Regions from separate parts of the Idiomarina sp. ST20R2A10 genome, predicted to be linked through region 2. Evidence: predicted binding sites of a transcription regulator. Region 2 holds the regulator's gene; each other region holds the start of a gene.
The links. The regulator FliA, encoded in region 2, starts transcription of late flagellar genes. The targets are predictions, from matches to a motif close to CTAAAGNTNNNNNNNNNNNNGCCGATA.
Positions count from the first base shown of each region.

Region 1: a site for FliA is predicted at 4,577-4,603, ahead of pomA (flagellar motor protein PomA). Genes of this name have one in related genera too.
Region 3: a site for FliA is predicted at 4,575-4,601, ahead of ACP7H9_RS02855 (VC2046/SO_2500 family protein). Genes of this name have one in related genera too.

Region 1 covers NZ_JBNIEY010000002.1:203,112-209,967, reverse strand. Annotated here, with positions in the region: gene nusB (transcription antitermination factor NusB) at 1-2, shown strand, start outside; gene thiL (thiamine-phosphate kinase) at 6-1,001, shown strand; gene ACP7H9_RS05170 (phosphatidylglycerophosphatase A family protein) at 1,025-1,507, shown strand; gene dxs (1-deoxy-D-xylulose-5-phosphate synthase) at 1,531-3,387, opposite strand; gene ACP7H9_RS05160 (polyprenyl synthetase family protein) at 3,392-4,279, opposite strand; gene ACP7H9_RS05155 (exodeoxyribonuclease VII small subunit) at 4,276-4,512, opposite strand; gene pomA (flagellar motor protein PomA) at 4,715-5,482, shown strand; gene ACP7H9_RS05145 (flagellar motor protein MotB) at 5,485-6,423, shown strand; gene thiI (tRNA uracil 4-sulfurtransferase ThiI) at 6,490-6,856, shown strand, end outside.
Region 2 covers NZ_JBNIEY010000008.1:32,766-39,621, forward strand. Annotated here, with positions in the region: gene ACP7H9_RS11165 (protein phosphatase CheZ) at 1-730, opposite strand, end outside; gene cheY (chemotaxis response regulator CheY) at 744-1,127, opposite strand; gene ACP7H9_RS11175 (RNA polymerase sigma factor FliA) at 1,165-1,890, opposite strand; gene ACP7H9_RS11180 (MinD/ParA family protein) at 1,883-2,755, opposite strand; gene flhF (flagellar biosynthesis protein FlhF) at 2,812-4,146, opposite strand; gene flhA (flagellar biosynthesis protein FlhA) at 4,159-6,312, opposite strand; gene ACP7H9_RS11195 (prepilin-type N-terminal cleavage/methylation domain-containing protein) at 6,480-6,856, shown strand, end outside.
Region 3 covers NZ_JBNIEY010000001.1:578,018-584,873, reverse strand. Annotated here, with positions in the region: gene ACP7H9_RS02880 (glutathione S-transferase family protein) at 1-876, shown strand, start outside; gene ACP7H9_RS02875 (pirin family protein) at 873-1,709, shown strand; gene ACP7H9_RS02870 (tetratricopeptide repeat-containing response regulator) at 1,706-3,349, opposite strand; gene ACP7H9_RS02865 (NAD(P)H-quinone oxidoreductase) at 3,434-4,402, shown strand; tRNA gene ACP7H9_RS02860 (tRNA-Tyr) at 4,440-4,524, opposite strand; gene ACP7H9_RS02855 (VC2046/SO_2500 family protein) at 4,636-5,121, shown strand; gene xerD (site-specific tyrosine recombinase XerD) at 5,223-6,125, shown strand; gene dsbC (bifunctional protein-disulfide isomerase/oxidoreductase DsbC) at 6,181-6,856, shown strand, end outside.

The DNA.
Region 1 (6,856 bases), on a different contig from region 2:
AACTTATGCCCCGCGATGAATTTTCGCTCATTAATGAATACTTCACTCATCGCTCCGCAAAACGGGGCGATGTTGCTATGGGCATTGGAGATGACGGAGCCGTTGTCCGGCCAATGCCTGAGCATGACCTGGTCATTGTTACCGATACACTGGTAGAAGGTGTGCATTTTGATACGACCACGCCACCCCGTGCTATTGGTCATAAAAGTGTTGCCGTGAATTTAAGCGACTTAGCGGCTATGGGCGCTCAGCCATGTTGGATTAATCTGGCTTTGACGCTTCCGCGTATGGATGAAGACTGGCTACAGGAATTTAGTGGTGGCCTGGATGAAATTTGCAGTTATTACGATTGTCAGTTAATTGGCGGTGACACAACCAAAGGTCCGCTGACAATAACCATTACGGCTCACGGACAACTACCCTCGGGTAGCGCGATACCGCGTTCCGGTGCCAAGGCGGGCGACTGGATTTATGTCAGCGGCTCTTTAGGCGACGCGGGTTTAGGCTTGCAGGTTACACAAAATAAAGTCAGCACAACCGGTCGTCACTTGCAGCAGGTAATAGAACGCCTGCATTACCCCACCCCCAGAGTTGCTTTGGGCCAAAGTCTGCGAGGCGTCGCAAGTTCCTGCATTGATGTTTCTGATGGTCTGCTGGCCGATTTAAGACATTTAATGACAGAAGCCGGCACTCAGGCGCAACTGCAGCTGGAAAAGCTGCCACTGTCACTGGCGTTAACCGAAACTCTTAAGGTGGATGACGCACTGGCTTTAGCTTTGACTGCCGGAGACGACTACGAGCTTTGCTTTACCTTGCCTGAGGAACATCGGGGCCGTATGGAAACCTTAACCACGCACCTTAAGACCCGACCGGTATGTATTGGTCGCGTAGCGAACGGTGAGCCCGGTGACATTCAGCTGCGCTATAATGGTGAAGACTGGTTGCTGGCTGAGGGTTATAGCAGCTTTAATCACTTTCCGCAGAACGAAGCTACTAAATAAGACGCTTAAGGAGCCGCAAGCCCATGTCTCATGCGAAACTATCATGGTTTAACCCCGTACACTGGCTTGCGTTGGGTTTTGGCTCAGGTCTCGCCCCTAAAGCTCCTGGTACCTTTGGAACCCTTATTGGTATTCCGGTTGTTTTTCTATTAGCTCAACTTAACTGGTGGGAATACCTGCTGGCTCTGGTGGTAATGACGCTGGCCGGTATTTGGATATGTCAGTATACGGCTAAGGCCATGGGAGCCCATGATCATCCCTCAATTGTCTGGGATGAGATAGTTGGCTATGCCGTAGCTATGTTCGCACTGCCTGTAGAGCCTTTTTGGTTGCTGGCGGCCTTTGTGTTGTTTCGCATTTTTGATATCTGGAAACCCGGGCCAATTGGCTGGGCAGATAAAAAACTAAGTGGCGGCAACGGTATTATGATGGATGACGTGCTGGCAGGTATTTTCTCGGCGGTATTACTGCATTTAGGCTGGTGGTTGTCAGGTCTGCTGGGCTAAAGCAAACCTGACCTTGTCATACTTCAGCTTTTCTTAACAAAGTCATCCACCTGCCGCTCAATACCTGCGGCATCCAGACCCAGTTCGGCACGAACTTCACCTTGCGAACCATGTTTAATAAACTCGTCCGGTAAGCCTATTGTTAACACTTGCGGGCTTGCTTTGTGTTGGGCTACGTATTCGCTCACGGCACTGCCTGCGCCGCCTGCTATGACATTTTCCTCTACAGTTACCAGCACTGAATGGGTTGTCATTAACTGGTCCAGACAAGCTGTGTCCAGAGGTTTTATGAAACGCATATCGACAACGGTGGCATTAAATTTGGCTGCCGCTGCTTCCACTTCCGGCAGCAGGGTACCAAAATTAAGGAAAGCAATATTCTGCCCCTCAGTAAGGGTTTGAGCTTTTCCTATATCAATAACTTTACCCTTACGAAGCTCCAGACCAACACCGGCTCCACGGGGATAACGAACCGCTGCCGGACCTTTGTACTGATACCCGGTGGTTAGCATGTCCAGACACTCTTGTTCATTACTGGGAGCCATTACCACCATGTTAGGTATGCAACGAAGGTAACTTAAGTCAAATGCGCCCTGGTGAGTGGGGCCATCGGCACCGACAATACCGGCACGGTCAATGGCGAAGAGCACATCAAGGTTTTGCAGAGCGACATCGTGAATGAGCTGATCATAACCGCGCTGTAAAAAGGTGGAGTAAATGGCGACAACCGGTTTCAGTCCTGAAATAGCCAGGCCCGCTGCGTAAGTCACACTGTGCTGTTCAGCTATAGCCACGTCAAAGTACTGTTGTGGATATTGCTGTGAAAACGTCACCATGCCAGAGCCTTCACGCATGGCCGGTGTTATTGCCATTAGCGACTTGTCATTACTTGCGGTATCGCACAGCCATTGGCCAAAAATTTCAGAATAGCTGGGAATACCCGGTGCTTTCTCAGGCAGGCTGGACTCTTTGGGATCAAACTTTGGCACGCCATGGTAACCAATAGGATCTTTCTCTGCAGGTCGGTAACCTTTGCCTTTTTGCGTCACAATGTGCAGCAACTGCGGGCCGCCTAAACTGCGCATGTTCGATAACGTATCAACCAGAGTATCAACATCATGGCCGTCTATCGGTCCTATGTAATTGAATCCCAGCTCTTCAAAAATAGTGCCCGGTGCCATCATGCCCTTCATGTGCTCTTCGGCACGGCTGGCAAAATGACGAATATGAGGCAGCGGGCTGAGTAATTTTTTGCTGCCTTCCCGCAGCGAGGTATAAAAACGACCAGATAAAAGGCGGGCGAAATGATGGTTCAGAGCACCAACGTTTTCTGAAATAGACATGTCATTGTCGTTCAGCACCACCAGCATATCTGGTTTTATATCACCAGCATGATTCATGGCTTCAAATGCCATACCGGCGGTCATTGCACCGTCGCCGATAATGGAGACAACTTTTTGTCGTAGACTTTGCCTTTGCGCTGCTACCGCCATGCCTAACGCTGCTGATATAGACGTACTTGAATGCCCGACTGAGAGCACATCGTATTCACTCTCTTCGCGCCAGGGAAAAGGGTGAAGCCCGTCTTTTTGACGAATAGAGTGCAACCGTTGTTTACGCCCGGTCAGAATTTTATGTGGGTAAGCCTGATGGCCAACGTCCCAAACCAGCTTATCTTCTGGTGTGTGATACACATAATGCAGGGCAACCGTAAGCTCTACGGTGCCTAAACCTGACGCGAGGTGGCCGCTGCTTTGGCTCACTGAGGTTAATAAAAACTGTCTAATTTCTGCGCACAGTTGCGGCAATTGCGTCCGCGGTAAACGGCGCAGGTCAGCGGGGGAGTTAATTTTATCAAGTAACGGATATTGTTGAGTCATTCAGTTAGTGGTCCCGCTTTAACAGCAAGTCGGAAAATTGTTCAAGTCTGTCTGTATTGTAAGGGATATCGCTTAACGACTGTAGTGCTTTATGGTGTAAGTTTTGCAGGCGTTGCTGAGCACCTTCTATCCCAAGCAAACGCACGTAAGTTGACTTCTCAGACGCGGTATCTGAACCCTGAGGTTTGCCCAGAGCTTCAGTGTTACCTGTTACGTCGAGGATATCATCCTGTACTTGAAATGCCAGCCCCAGGTAATGAGCGAACTGCTCAAACTTTTTCCGCCATTGTTGTGAATTGTTATTACCGCACAACACACCCATAGTGGCGGCGGCTGTTATCAACGCGCCGGTTTTACTTAAATGCATTTGCTCCAGAGCGTCTTCAGTGAGGATTTTAGCTGTCGCCTGTAAATCTATTGCCTGACCTGCACACATTCCGCGGGCACCGCTGGCTTTAGCCAGTACCTGAACCAATTGCAGCTGTCGTTCACTGGGCAATTGTTCCATACGGTTTTCGGTTAAGACTTCAAAAGCCAGTGTCTGTAGCGCATCTCCGGCTAAAATGGCTGTCGCTTCGTCGTAAGCAATGTGGCAAGTCGGCTGACCACGGCGCAAGTCGTCGTCATCCATTGCTGGCAAGTCGTCGTGAATTAACGAATACGCGTGTATTAATTCCACTGATGCGGCGGCTCTAAGAGCATCGTTTTTATTAGCGCCACAAATATCGGCAACAGTCATCAGCAGGTAAGGGCGAATACGTTTTCCGCCCATTAACACACCGTGCTGCATGGCCTGATTCAGACGCGAATTCAGGGTTAACTGCGCAAGCGTTTGCTTTAAGAAGGTATCGACTTGTTCTCGTGTTGCTGCTGTTAACGAGTTAATCGTCACATCAGTTCTCCATTGCTTTCATCAGTTTCAGATTGCTGCTCGGCCAGCAAGGTTGTCACTTTTTGCTCGGCTTGCTGCAACTGCTGCTGGCTGGAACGTGATAAGGCAATGGCTTGTTCGAATTTCTTCAGCGATTGCTCAAGCGGTAAGTCGCCTTGTTCCAGTTCATTAACCAGCTGTTCTAACTGCTCCAGAGCCTGTTCAAAGGATTGCTGTTTCTGTTCGTCTGCCATAGCTGAGTCTGCCTTAATATCTGTGATGAGCCGCATTGCTAATAGAATGAAAGTTAATTATCCGATAAAGAATCCGGAATGTCAGCCGATGATCTCATTATTCCTGTGTAAGATGAACAGATGTCGCTTGTAAGCGCGACGCGATTGTTTAAGAATGAGCACAGCAGCATAAATGAAAACTCAAATCGGGGAGGAAGGCTGAGTGGATATAGCAACGCTCGTAGGAATTATCGGTGCCGTTGGCTTTGTCATTGTTGCTATGGTTCTGGGTGGGGATATTGGTCTGTTTTTAGATACTCGCTCATTCTTTATCGTATTCGGCGGTTCATTATTTATAACCTTAGCGAACTTTTCTCTAAGCCAGTTTCTGGGTACGGGGAAAGTGGTTGTTAAGGCGTTTTTCTTTAAAATTGAACACCCGCAAGAGCTTATCGACACGGCTGTGGAAATGGCTGATTCGGCGCGTAAAGGTGGCTTTCTGGCACTAGAAGAAGCGGAAATTCCGAATAAGTTTTTTCGTAAAGGCGTAGACATGCTGGTTGATGGCCACGATGCCGAAGTTGTCCGCCAAACCTTGTCAAAAGACATAAAGATGAGTTTTGCCCGCCACGAAGAGGGTGCCCGTGTATTTAAAATACTGAGCGATGTCGCCCCGGCTATGGGTATGATTGGTACCCTGATTGGTCTGGTTGCGATGCTGTCTAATATGGATGACCCGAAAGCGATAGGACCAGCTATGGCCGTTGCTTTGTTAACAACCCTTTATGGTGCCTTTTTAGCCAACGTTATTGCTATTCCTATTGCGAATAAGTTGTTGTTACGAGCCGAACAGGAAAAGCTGAACCGGCAACTGATACTGGATGCTATTTTAGGTATTCAGGACGGTCAGAACCCTCGTGTCATTGAAGGCATTTTACGTAATTACTTAGCTGAATCTAAGCGTATTGGTAACGAGGATGAGGACGAGTAGTTATGGCCTCAGAGAAAGTCAGAGACGAAGAAGAAGAGGACTGCAACTGTCCGCCGCCGGGATTGCCTATGTGGATGGCAACCTTTGCCGATCTCATGACCTTGCTCATGTGCTTCTTTGTGCTGTTATTGGCTTTCTCCGAAATGGACGTGCTGAAATTTAAGCAAATAGCCGGTTCAATGAAATACGCTTTAGGTGTTCAAAATAAAATTGAAGTCAAAGACATTCCTAAGGGTACCAGCGTTATCGCTCAGGAGTTCCGTCCCGGGCGGCCAGAGCCAACGCCCATTGAAACTATCCAGCAGCAGACCGTAGAAATGACGCAGCAGATGCTGGAATTTCAGGAAGGTGAGTCCGACTTTGCCGGAGGTCAGCAAACCGAGCGGGGCGGTCAGGAGTCCGACAGCGCAGACGACCAAAAAGAAGCAGAAGCAGAAAACACTGAGGCTATGACGCAGGTATCTAAGGAGCTTATGCGTCGTATCGAGCGGCAGCTTGAGAATGAGATTAAAGCCGGCACTATTGAGCTTGAGCAGCACGGTCAGCAAATTATTATTCGCATACGTGAACAAGGCTCATTTCCTGAAGGTTCGGCATTTTTACAGCCGCAGTTCCGGCCTATTATTCAGCAGGTTGCCGGGGCACTGAAAGATATTCCGGGTGAGGTCACTATTTCTGGCCACAGTGATAATGAAAAACTGGTATCGGAAATCTACTCATCGGACTGGGATCTTTCCAGTAAGCGAGCGGTTGCGGTTGCAGAAGAAATGCTGAAAGTGGATGACTTTAGCGAAGATCGTCTGGTGGTTATGGGTTACTCGGATACTAAGCCATTGGTGCCGAATAACTCGGAAGAAAACCGCAAGCGAAACCGTCGTGTTGAAATATTGATAATGCAAGGTAAAGCGGCAGAATCTGACCCGGTTGATGTTATCGACTGAGCGCTGGTTTCTGCCGGGCAGGACACGTATAATTGCCCACTTTCCTAAAGACTTGACGATTTTGCTATGAAGTTTGTTGTTCGCCTGCACGCTGAAATTACCATTAAAAGCCGTTCTGTTCGTAAGCGTTACGGTAAAGTACTGACCAATAACCTGCGTAAAATACTGGCTCCGGTTGACGACTCGGTATACGTTAAATGGCTGTGGGATCGCATCGAAGTGTCCGCTGATGGCGACGACTCAAAGGTACGTAGTGAAATCAAAGAAATTTTGCAAAACACCCCTGGTATTTCCTGGTTTGCCGAAGTTATAGAACAGCCTCTAACCGATTTTGATGCGGTTGCCGAGCTGGTTGGTGAGCATTGGTTAAAGCGCTTGCCGGGTAAAAGCTTTGCTATGCGGGTTAAGCGCAAAGGTAATCACGAGTTCAGCT
Region 2 (6,856 bases):
ACAAATCGTCCACTTCGTCTTGTCCGCCAACCACGTCATCGCGTTGATCAGCATCGATAATTGGGCCTTCGGCATGGGCTGCATCTTTCTTAGGCGCAGACCCTGCTTTTTCCGCGTTACGACGTTCTTCTTCTTTACCAAATATCTTCAGCAATTCAATCAGGTTCTTTTCAACGTCTTCAACCAATTGAATAACCCGACGAATAACTTGTCCGGTAATATCCTGAAAATCTTGCGCCATAAGCACTTCAGTCATTAACCCGTGCACTTGAGGCATGTTTTCACCACAGCGCTTAAGTACGTCATCGACCTCATGACATAAAGACTTGAATTCATTTATCTGAATATCATTGCTCATCAACCGGTTCCAGGCCGGCATCACTTTCTCAACACGGTGATGCATGTCGTCTGCAAGTGGCAGACAGGCTTCTACAGCATCCATCGTGCGATTCGCGGCGTCTTCAGTTTTTTCAATGACATACAGCAGACGATTTTGCGCGTCCGGAAGATCATCCTGCGTCATTTGCACAATGCGAGGGTCAACCTGAAAGTCCTGGAGCGCTTCGTGGAGGTCTCTTGTTAACTGGCCTACAGAGGTAAACAACTTGTCATTACGACGGTTGTAAACATCTTCCAGTAATTGGTTAGCCTGCTGTTGTTTCCCGTCTTCAAGCAAGGCTACTAATTCCTTGGCTTGCTCCAGAGAAATATCATGGGCGTTATCAGACATAGTCGTTCGCCCTTTAGCTGATTCGTTCGAAAATCTTGTCGAGCTTTTCTTTCAACGTTACGGCTGTAAATGGTTTAACAATATAACCATTTACTCCAGCTTGAGCTGCCATAATGATCTGCTCTCGCTTGGCTTCCGCTGTTACCATTAACACAGGTAAATGAGCCAGGTTATCGTCCTTGCGAATTTCACGCAGCAAGTCGATTCCCTGCATACCCGGCATATTCCAGTCGGTTACGACAAAGTCGAAATCACCGTTCTGCAACATGGGCAATGCGGTATTACCGTCATCGGCTTCCTGTATATTGGTAAAGCCAAGATCACGAAGTAAGTTCTTAATGATTCGTCTCATTGTAGAGAAGTCGTCCACAACGAGAATTTTCATATTTTTATCCAAAGCACCCTCCACTGAGGCTCTCGATTACAACCAAAGTTTATTCAACCCAATTTTGCATTCGCGACTTCAGTCGCAACATTGCCTGACTGTGAATTTGACTGACTCGTGATTCACTCACGCTCAGCACTTCACCTATCTCTTTTAAATTCAATTCTTCGTCATAATACAACGAAAGCACCAAAGCTTCACGTTCTGGTAACGAAGATATTGTCGAAACCAGCGCTTTATGAAACGCCGCGTTCTCAACATCTCTTTGTGGCTCATAAGCTGAACCCGTTACCTGCTCTGGCATGATAGCATCTTCTGATACACCAAGATCTTCAATACCAACGATTCGTCCCGTGCTGACATCCCGCAAAATATGATGATATTCATCCATACCCATATTCAGCTTTGCGGCCACTTCCGTGTCTTTTGCATCGCGTCCGGTTTCATTTTCAACCTGACGAATGGCTTCCAGTACACGCCGATGATTACGATGAACCGAGCGCGGAGCCCAATCACCACGACGAATTTCGTCCAGCATCGCACCACGAATGCGAATGCCGGCAAAAGTTTCGAAACTGGCGCCTTTAGTGTTATCAAAGTTACGCGCAGCTTCTAATAAGCCAATCATGCCCGCCTGGATCAAATCATCCACTTGCACACTGGCTGGAAGTCTAGCCATCATATGGTGTGCAATACGCTTAACCAGCCCGGTATGCTGTTCAATAATGGCATTCCGGTTGTCAGCAGTGGCGGCATAAACGGCAGCTTTATTCATTGGCAACATCCCGCTTACTCTCGTTATCGGCAGAAGTTATCAATTGTTCAAGAAAAAATTCTAAATGCCCGCCGGCTTGAGCCGGAACAGGCCAGTCAATGGCTTTCTTAGCCAACGCTTTTATCGCTAAAGAGGCTGGTGATTTTGGATAAGCCAGTACCATAGGTTGTTGTTTTCTAACAGCTAAACGCAAGTTGTCATCAAAAGGTATAATCGCGGCAAGCTCTAAAGCAACGTCTAAAAACCGATCGGTTACTTTAGTCAATTTATTGAACAATACTTGTCCGTCGCGCAGATTTCTTACCATATTGGCAACCACCTTGAATTTAAACAGGCCTTGCTCCCGGCTCAATACTTTGATCAGTGCATAAGCATCAGTAATTGATGTGGGTTCATCACAAACCACTAATAAAACATCCTGTGACGCTCTGGCAAAGCTGACAACGGTATTACCAATACCCGCTGCGGTATCGACAATTAATACGTCATAGTTTCCCTGAAGCTGGCTGAAGGCTCTTATTAATCCAGCATGCTCAGATTCACTCAAGTCCACCATAGAACGCGTTCCCGATGTTGCCGGAACAATTTTAATTCCTGCCGGGCCTTCAATCAGAATATCTTCCAGCTCACACTGCCCACTCAACACATGAGAAAGGTTGCGCTCAACCCGCAGGCCTAACATAACATCGACGTTAGCCAGACCTAAGTCGGCATCCAGCACTAATACTCGTTTGCCCTGCTTTGCCATTGCGATAGCCATATTCAGCGACACGTTGGTTTTCCCAACGCCGCCTTTACCACCAGTTACCGCAATAACTTTTACTTTCGATTGTTTCATTCTTCGCAGACCGCTTGCTTGATCCATCGGGCGTATCTCTTTTCTGACTAGATTGATAACAGCTTCATATTATATTGGCTAATTCAGCGAGAAAACGCCTCATTCCAGTACGATTTTGGCACGTCTGACACTGAGGAACAAATGCTTTTATCAAGCAGCCGCTCAGCCTCGGCAACCATAAAGTTGGCATCCGCTACCCGAATGTCTTCAGGTACTTGCTGACCATTTGTTAAATAACCAACCGGTAAGCCATGTTCTATTGCTACGCTGATACTCTCACCTAAACTTAAGCATTCGTCCAGCTTAGTAAAAATGCAACCAGACAAAGGCAGTGCTTTAAATTGTTTAACCGCATCCATCAGCACCTGGCTTTGTGATGTTGCAGACAACACCAGGTAAGGACGAATCCGCAATCGTGAATTCTGAATAAGCTGGCTTAACTGTTCGTTCAAACGCTTGTCGCGTTGACCCATGCCTGCCGTATCAATCAAAATAAGACTTTTTTGACGTAGCGCAAGTAATGCATCTGCCAGTTCCTGTGCATTTTTTGCCACTTTGACCGGACACCCTATGATACGACCATAGGTTTGTAATTGTTCACTGGCACCAATACGAAAGGTGTCGGTGGTAATTAAAGCCACTTTATCGGCACCATGGCGTTGCGCATAACGAGCGGCTAACTTCGCAATGGTCGTGGTTTTACCGACACCGGTAGGGCCGACTAACGCAACCGCTCCACCGCGCGTCAAAATGTCGTCAGAGGTCGTATTCAGCTGACCTTCTAATAAATGCAGAGTCTGTTCCCAGGCTTCATCATCTGATCCGCCTTCAGGAATAAAACAGGCAATCTGGTCGGCAACTCGCTCGCTCAAGCCCATATCCATTAAGCGGTTCATCAGCATAGAGCGGGTTGGTTCTTCACGATCCATTTCTTGTTTCATCAAGCCGCTTAACTGGTGTTCCAGCAACTGACGAATTCCATTGACCTGAGAGCGAAGTTCAGCAATGGCCTGGGAGTCGTCTGCTGCCGGTGCGTTTACTTGTTCAGGAAAAATATCGTCGCTGAGTTGAGAAGCGTTAAATTCTTGTGGCTCGGCTTTCGGCTCTGGCCGTTGTGCCGGTTCAGTAGTCGCTTGCGCAGCAGTGGGCTGTGTGGGCTGTGCAACCTGTGCCTGACGTTGCAACAGCTCTTGCAAAGACTCAGCCGGCACTTCCGGTGTCTTTGACGCAGCCGGCTCATTTGGGGCCTGATCAGCCATTGGCTGTGCCTGTTGCGCATCGGGGTCAATGGCTGCAACCAGCTCAATACCACCGTTTACTTTCTTATTGGACAGGATAATCGCATCCGGACCTAAGGTTTCTTTAACCTGTTGCAATCCACGGCGCATATCTTCGGCAAAAAAGCGTTTAATCTTCACAAGCGACTCCCGTTACTCTTGTGTGGCGGTTTGTTCACCACCGTTTTGTTGTCCACCAATTGAGCTGACAATGCGAATTTGTTTATCATCCGGTACTTCCTGATAGGACAACACGCGCATACCATCGGTAGCGTGACGCGCAAAACGCGCCATGGTTGACCGTAAAAGCCCTGAGGTCAGCAGTACTGAAGGTTCCCCGTTCATTTCCTGCTGCTGATGCACTTCGCGTAATGACTGTTGCAGGCGTTCGGCCAAACCAGGTTCGATTCCGGCGCCTTGCTGATTTCCGTCATTACCAGCCATTTGCAGTGACTGATGCAACATCTGTTCCAACTCTGGTGCCAAAGTTATGACGGGCAATTCCGCCGCCCCTTCAGCAATGTCCTGAACAATTAACCGACGCAGTGAAATTCTGACTGCAGCCGTCAGTACTTCTGGGTCCTGGCTACGTCCTGCATACTCAACCAAAGTTTGTACAATAGTGCGCATATCCCGAATCGCGATGCCTTCGTCCAGTAAGTTCTGCAGTACTTTCACAAAGTTGCCCAGTGACAATAGATCCGGAATCAGCCCCTCAACCAGCTTAGGATGAGTACGCCCCAGACGATCCAGCAATTCTTGTGCTTCTTCGTGGCCCAGCAGCTGAGATGCATGGTTGGTTACAATCTGACTTAAGTGAGTAGCGACTACAGTTGCAGCGTCAACCACGGTATAACCCAGAGTTTGAGCGTGCTCGCGTTGCTCAGGACGGATCCAGACAGCATCCAGGCCAAAGGCCGGATCTTTTGTCTTCTCACCGTCCAGCTCACCGAATACCTGACCCGGGTTAATCGCCATCTCCCAGTCATGACGAATTTCAGCTTCACCCATGGTCACACCCATAAGAGTAATGCGGTAACTGTTGGGGCCTAAATCGAGGTTGTCCCGAATATGTACGGCCGGAACAAGAAAACCAAACTCTTGAGACTGCTTCTTACGTACACCTTTAATGCGTGACAGCAATTCACCGCCCTGCTGCTTATCCACCAAAGGAATTAAGCGATAACCAACTTCCAGACCTATAGTGTCAACGTGGCGTACGTCATCCCAGCTGAGCTCTTTTTGTTGCGCCTGCTGAACTTGCTGCTCCTGTTCTTTTTCAACCAGTTCGCCTTCTTCAGTCTTGGTTTTCTTAAGTTTAAAGTAAGCCGCGCCGGCTAACACCGCAGACATGCTTAAAAAGGCAAAATGCGGCATACCGGGAATAACCCCCATGGCAAACAATACCGCGCTGGTAATGACCAAAACCTTAGGGTTATCGAGCAATTGCAGAACAACTGCATCGCCCATGTCCTGGCTGTTATTTTCACGCGTAATGATAATGGCGGTCGCAACTGACAGTAACAATGACGGAATTTGTGCTACCAGGCCATCACCAATGGTTAACAGCGTATAAACTTCCACTGCCTCATTGAAGGTCAGACCGTACTGGATCATACCAATGAGCAGACCGCCGATAATGTTAATAAAGAGAATAAGGATACCGGCTATGGCATCCCCTTTTACGAACTTACTGGCACCATCCATGGAGCCGTAAAAGTCAGCCTCACGGGTTACATCGCTGCGTCGTGCTTTGGCTTCTTCCTGGTTAATTAGGCCCGCGTTAAGGTCAGCGTCAATGGCCATTTGTTTACCAGGCATAGCGTCAAGGGTGAAGCGAGCGGTTACTTCTGAAATACGGCCGGCGCCTTTAGTAATAACCACAAAGTTAATAATAACCAGAATGGCGAACACCACCAGGCCGACAGTGTAGTTACCACCTATGACCACGCTACCAAAAGCTTCAATAACAGAGCCTGCAGCACCTGGCCCGTTATGCCCTTCTAATAAAACAATACGCGTAGAGGCAACGTTAAGGCTTAAGCGTAGTACCGTAGCAATAAGCAAAACGGTAGGAAAAGCGGCGAAATCCAGCGGACGTTGGGTATAAACCGCCACCAGCATAACTACCAGTGACAAAGTAATTGAAAATGAAAAGAGAACATCCAGCACCACAGCCGGAATTGGCAAAACAATCATCGCCAGAATGGCCATAATGGCCAAGGGTGTTCCAAAACCTTTGATCAGATGCGCATTGTTCTGCGTGAAATTTCTAAAATTTACTAACTTTTCGGCACCGCCCGCCATACGTCTTCCTGTTGCGTCAAAAAGTTGAACCTGCGGTGTTTTATTCAAGAATCGAGCCAGCTTTCGTTTTATTCGGAGGTTATCTTACATTCGTTTCAGTTGGGGCTTACAGACAAAGCTTAAACAGCTTCTATACTCGTTGCTCTTCTTCAAAATAATGTGTTTTTATGCGCGGTTACTCTCTTATGGAATTGGTCGTGGCAATGGCTGTCAGTGCGGTGCTTGGTGCTTCTGCCCTGCCAATATTTACTCAGCAGACAGAGTCTTTGTTGCTTCAAAAAGAGGCTGGCCGCTGGCTGTCTTATTTGCAGCTGGTAAAAGCCAGGTCCATAGCAAATAAGGAATCTATCGAAGTTGACTTAGTTACATTTAGCCGTGACTCGCAAACCTCAGGTATTCAAACCGAATACACTTACAGTTCTTCCGCGTCGCTTACTTTTTATGGAGAGTCATCTGCCGCGACACCCGGACATATCAAACTAATAGGTAAAAGCCGACAGATAAAAGTCATCATCAGCAGTGTCGCTCGTATTCGTTTGTGCTT
Region 3 (6,856 bases), on a different contig from region 2:
TTTCGCAATACCGTAGCGCAGGGTACTGAGTTTGAGCCTGAATCCGGGCGTTACCACCTTTACGTTTCTTACGCATGTCCGTGGGCTCACCGGGCGCTTATCTTCCGTAAATTAAAAGGTCTGGAAAGTCATATCGACGTTTCCGTTGTGCATCCGCTAATGCTGGAGAATGGCTGGGAGTTTGCTGATGCGCCACTTAACGAACCACTGTATGACGCGGACTTTCTTTATCAGCTGTATTTAAAAGCCGACCCGGAATACACCGGAAGAGTAACCGTTCCAGTACTGTGGGATAAGAAAAATCAGACCATTGTGAACAATGAGTCGGCCGAAATTATCCGTATTTTTAATTCCGCGTTTAATGAACTGACCGGGAATACACTGGACTTCTTTCCTGCAGATAAGCAAAAGCAGATAGAAGAAGTTAATGAATGGGTTTATAACGACATTAACAACGGTGTTTACCGCAGTGGCTTCGCGACTACACAACAGGCGTATGAAGAAGCGTATGAATCGCTATTCGCTGCCTTAGACAAAGTAGAGAACATTCTTAGTCAGAACCGCTATTTAGCCGGTGACGAGTTAACCGAGGCGGACTGGCGCTTATTCACTACTCTGGTGCGTTTCGATGCGGTTTATTTTGGGCATTTTAAAACCAATAAGAAGCGCATTGTCGATTATCCTAACATGTGGAATTACCTATTGGAGCTATACCAGCATCCGGGCGTGGAGGAGACCGTCGTGATGGACCATATTAAGACGCATTACTATGCCAGTCATAAAACCATTAATCCGACGCAAATAGTGCCTAAGGGGCCGGAAATCGATTTTCATCAGGCACATAACCGTAGTAGCAAGGGGAGTAGCCAGTCATGAGTGTTATTTTAGCCAAACACCGGGGAATGCCAGCGCAGGACGGCGCGGGAGTTAAACTCACTCGTATTATTAACCAGCCGGGTTTAAAGCATCAGGACCCGTTTTTAATGCTGGATGAGTTTCGCTCCGATAACCCGGACGACTATATTGCCGGTTTTCCGCCGCACCCACACCGTGGTTTTTGTACCCTGACCTATATGTTGGCGGGTACGATGGAGCATAAAGACTCTGTTGGTAATAGCGGTGAAGTGGATGCTGGTGGTGTGCAGTGGATGAAAGCAGCGAAAGGTATTATTCACGCCGAAATGCCGAAGCAAGTTGAAGGCCTTATGTGGGGCTTTCAGCTCTGGGTCAATTTGCCGGCCGATGAAAAAATGAGTGAACCTGAGTGGCACGACTATCCGGCAGCCAGTATTCCTGAGTTGAAAAATAATGATGCTCTGATCAGGATTATTTCAGGGCGATACCAGCAACAGGAAGGCCCCGTAAACGCGCCGGGAAGAGACTTTCTAATGCTGGATGTTCACTTAGGAAGTGAAAGCTTCAGCTTGCCGTCACAAGGGCAAAAACGACGCTTGGCTTATGTTTATCAGGGTGAGCTGACAGTGAATGGGGAGGCGGCGAAAGAGGGCGAGTTGATCTTGCTTGATCCTGCTGAAACCTTAGATTTTTCCGCTACTGAACATGCGCGCTTTATCTTGTTGGCCGCTAAACCTATTGAAGAACCCATTGCCCAACACGGTCCTTTTGTCATGAATTCGTCGGATCAGATTGAGCAGGCTATTAAGGATTATCAATCAGGTCAGTTAGCCGCTAACCAAAAGCTGAGCTAGCGCAGTTCCAACCCTTCAGTTTGCTCCAGTAACCGCTCATAGCGGTTACTGTGGCTACTGGATAATTGGAGCCCCTCTAAGACTTTAAAGCAATTATCGCATTCTTTCTTAAGCCGAACTCGCTCTCCACCTGGAATTTCTTCAACATAACGGACGGCCGCCTGAATAAAGTTAAGTGCAGCACCACTATTCATTGGCGCGGCCTCCATGGCTTTACGAAACAGCTCCAGTGCACGAATATAGTTGCCTTGCTGATAAGCATCTAAGCCCGCCTTATGAACTTCAAAGAAGTTATCCTGCTGTTTTTGAGCTGCAGCTAAGCGTGCCTGTAAAATTTTAGTGGTATAACTGTCAAGAGTCGGGTTTTCATCCTGATTCGCTGCTAGCGCATTCGCTTTTTCATACTCCCCGACATCCAGTAAAATGGCGATAACGTCAGGTAGTAAGTCTTTATTGATAGGCTGGTTGTGCGCCAGTTTTTCGCCAACAACCTCGTTTAAGCGTTGCTGAGCTTCGCGTAAACGACCATTAAATGAATCAATACGCGATAATAAAATGGATTCCAAATCCTCAAACGAAATATCGGCATGCAACAGATGCTCGTCATAGCGGGCTCGTTGCAGCTCCATTGTTGCTTCCGTCTGATACTTACTGATTTGCTGCGGTGTATCGCTATTTTCGGCCGCATCTAAAATGCTGCGTAAATAGTTGCATAAGTGATGTGCGTTACGAAAAACCGATTTACGAGCTATTTGCAAAACGTTGTTCATGGCTTGCTTGGCAATGTCAAAGTCGCCGTTGTCGCGGGCAATATGGGCCAGTTTGGTTTGCCTTTCAATTGAAAATGGCGCCATGGTGATGGCATCACGGGCGCTTTCCAAAGCGTCTTCCAGCTGCTGTTGTTGAAGGTAACATTCGGTTTTCAGGTCATAAGCTTCAACAGCATTAGGCATGCGCTTAATTAAATGATTAAGAATATTCAGGGCTTCTTCGGGAGAGTTTTGTAATAACCGCGTTTCAGCCAGTTTTAGAAAGACCCAACTGTGAGAGTTTTCCTCAAGTAGTTCTTTAATTGCCGTTTCCGCTTTATCTAATTGACCGGTTTTGTTGTACAACTCAATTTGCAGTTTGCGGCAGTAATTACTGTAGCGGCTGTTAGATTGAATATGTTTCTGGCAAGCACCAATACAGGCTTCATAATCATGATTTGTCAGCGCTTTGAATACGTCCTTTAACCACATGCGACGCTTATAGGCTCGCACAAGACGGGAGCGCAACACTCGATGTGAAAACGGTTTCATCAAGTAATCATCGGGTTGCAGTTCAAGTGCGCTGAGAACCATAGGTCGGGTGTTGTCACCGGTAATAATAAAGAACAGAGTATGCTCTTTCATTAACCCTCGAACTTGCAGTTCCTCTAAAACCTGACGACCATTGCGACCACGCCCAAGGTTATAGTCTACTAACAGAATATCGTGCGGGTTTTTAATGTAAGCGGCAATACCTGCTTCGCCGGTGGTCTTGACTTGTACGTCCTGCGCCCCCAAGTTTAACAGCAAGCCTTTGAGCATGACCTGAAAGGGCTTCTGGTCATCTATTAATAATACGCGTTTATTATTGAGCTCTAAGGTTTTGTCCATTTGCGTCAAACAGTATCCTGATCTTATTCATACCGACAGCATACTGGCTAATTTCAATAATGTTAAGCGGCAACAGAGGCTGATATGAAAGCAATTGCTATTTCCGAACAAAAAGTACACTGGAAGAACCATCCTGAGCTGGACGAGCCACAGGCTAATGAAGTTCAGCTGCGGGTACTGAGCGCCGGGCTTAATCGTGCCGACTTAATGCAAATAGCAGGGAAATACCCACCACCTAAAGGTGCCTCAACTATTCCTGGACTAGAAGTCTGTGGGGTTATAGAAAAAGTAGGTAGCGAAGTCAATGGCTGGCAAACCGGGCAACGTGTCAGCGCGTTATTGGCTGGCGGCGGTTTTGCTGAACAAGTGAATGTTTCTGCTGAACAAATACTGGAGGTGCCTGAAAACTGGAGTAATGCAGAAGCTGCGGGTTGGCTGGAAACTTTTGCCACTGCTTATCTCAATGTGTATCAGCTGGCTGACTTAAAGCCCGGAGAGCGGGTATTAGCTCATGCGGGTGCCAGCGGTGTGGGTTCGTCACTGATCCAGTTGTGCCGGGAAAGTGGTAATGAGCTTACCGCCATAGTGGGTAGTGGAGAGAAATCAGAGTTTTGCCTGAAACTGGGGGCGAAAAATGCGATAAACCGGCACAAACAGAACATTGTTGAAGAAGTTAAAGCTCTTGGCGAAGTCGACGTCATTCTGAATCCTGTCGCTGGTGAGTCTATAGCAAAAGACCAGCAGTATCTGGCACAGGATGGCCGTATTATTTTAATTGGTTTAATGGCTGGCGTGACTGGCGAAGTTGATTTCGGACGTATGCTGATGAAGCGCCAAAAGCTGATTGGCTCAACTCTGCGAGCATTATCACCGGAACGCAAAGGAAAAATTTTACAGGGTTTGTGGCGTGATTTTGGCGATAAGTTTAAAAGCAGCACCATAAAACCTATCATCGATGAGGTTTTTGCCGCTGACGATATTCAGCAAGCACTGGATTATGTTGCAGATAATAAAACTCAGGGTAAGGTGGTTATAACGCTTTCGGAAGAGTAATTCAGGCTGATAGCCAACTGCCGGTGCAGTAAAGAAATGGTGGAGGGGGCAGGATTCGAACCTGCGAAGGCTGAGCCGTCAGATTTACAGTCTGATCCCTTTGGCCACTCGGGAACCCCTCCACTCAAGAGGCGCGTATAATAACAGTCTTAGCTTAGCTGTAAAGAGAAAACTTAAACTTTTAGGACTTTGGCCGATACAGAAGTATCTGTAACCGATTATCCAGAGTCTTAATGAGTCAAGTTTCAGCTGTACAGAATAGTGCTGTCGAAAACCAGGCCGCTCATTTCTTTGAGCAACACGCGAGCGAAGCAGTTAATCACGGCTTCGCGGGCGAGTTTGCTTATTGGGTGTCTGCCTTGGGTGACGACCCGGTTATTTCTGAGCGCCCTGCGCAAGTTAACTGGCAAAGAACCATTGGTGCCGGCAGAACGCGGCCTTTAGATGTAAAGCCAGGCATGGTGCTGGCTAGTGGTGTCTATGCAACAGTTAGTCAGTTGTCAGACTTTAAACTACAGGACGCAACTCATCCTCAGCCGCTTATTCCCGATGCAACGCCTGATCGTTTGCCCCTGGAGCTTCTTCATAACCTGGACTGGCGGGTTCGTCAGCGGCTGGAAAAGAAGAAGCAGCCGCAAACGGACGAAAAAAACGAGTACAAATATAAAGGGCCCGCTGGCCTATACGATGTTCTGCAGAAACTAGGCATTACTCATTAGCGCTTAACTTGATTCTTTTCGGAGAGTTTTGCACAAGCAGTTTCAGCCGCTCTCGCTATGCGGCATAATAGCATTATCATTTCGCTAATTTCCAAAAAACCATGAAGCAACTCCGCCCAGAGGACGAAGACCGTATTGATGCTTTTACTGAGCACCTCTGGCTGCATCATGGCTCCAGCAATAATACTCAAGCCGCGTACCGCAGTGACTTACGCCGTTATTGTGAATATTTGCTATCGCTTAAAAAATCCTTAATGGACACTGATGAAGTGGTGCTGCAGGACTACCTGTTGTGGCGGCGTATGCAAGGCTTATCGCCACGAAGCACCTCGCGATTTTTAAGTTCGACGAAGAAATTCTTCCAGTTTGCTGTAAAACAGCAGTGGGTGGCAGTAGACCCAACAGCACGCCTGAAACGCCCTAAATTACCGCAAAGCATTCCACACTCGTTAAGCGAAGAGGATGTGATTTCTCTATTGGAACAACCGGATACAGAAACTCCCATTGGTCTGCGTGACCGAACTATGCTGGAAGTTCTCTATGCCACCGGATTACGGGTAACCGAACTTATTCGTCTGCAATATGACCAGTTGAGCCGCCAGCAAGGCTTAGTTCGGGTTGTTGGCAAAGGCAACAAAGAACGTTTGGTGCCGTTAGGAGAAGAAGCGCTGGAGTGGCTGGACAATTATTTAAAGCATGGACGTCCGGCAATAACGGATAAAAGCAGCCCCTGGATATTTGTTACGCAACGTGGCTCGTTATTAACACGTCAGGCATTTTGGTACAGATTAAAGCATTACGCCGAAGAAGCCGGCATTTACGCACATTTGTCGCCGCACACTTTACGCCATGCTTTTGCCACGCATTTGCTGAACCATGGCGCCGACTTACGTGTCTTACAGCTACTGTTAGGTCACAGTGATTTATCTACCACACAAATTTATACCCAGGTTGCACGTGAACGTCTGCAGGCCTTACATGCTCAGCATCACCCGCGAGGCTAATTGCATTTTGGCTGGTAACAGGGTAGGGTTCGGACAGTTAATTTAAGAGGTATTTATGCGCAATTTAATGTCTGTAGTTGGATTAGTCGGGCTGGTCGGCGCAAGTTTCAGTGCGCCGGCTATTAGTGCGGAACAAAGTGAAGTCGACACCCAGCACCTGAATAAAATTGGTATTGAAGTGTTGTCCACAGAGCCCGGTGAAATTGACGGCTATGTCCGTGCGGTGACTAATCAGGGCATGTTTTATGTGTCAGATGATGGTGAACGGCTGATTAGCGGCAATGTGTTTGATATAACCGGCAGTGAACCGGAAAACTTAAGTGAAGCGGGTATGGCTAAAGTTCGTCTGAAAATGCTGAAAGGTTTTGAAAACGATATGATCGTGTACCCGGCTGAGGACGAGAAATATCAGGTAACGATTTTTACAGACACTACCTGCGGTTATTGTCAGCGCTTGCACGAAAACATGGACAGCTATCACGCACAGGGCATTACCATAAAATACCTGGCCTTTCCCCGTGGTGGTATGAGTAGCAAAGGCGGGCAGCAGCTACAGACGGTTTGGTGTGCGGATGACAAAAAAGCGGCCATTACCGCCTTTAAAGAAGACGAAAATTACAGTGGCGACTTAAGCTGTTCCAATCCGGTTGCGGAGCACTACCAACTCGGTAAATCGTTTGGGGTAAGCGGTACTCCCGCTATTGTTCTGCCCGACGGTCGTTTAGTGCCGG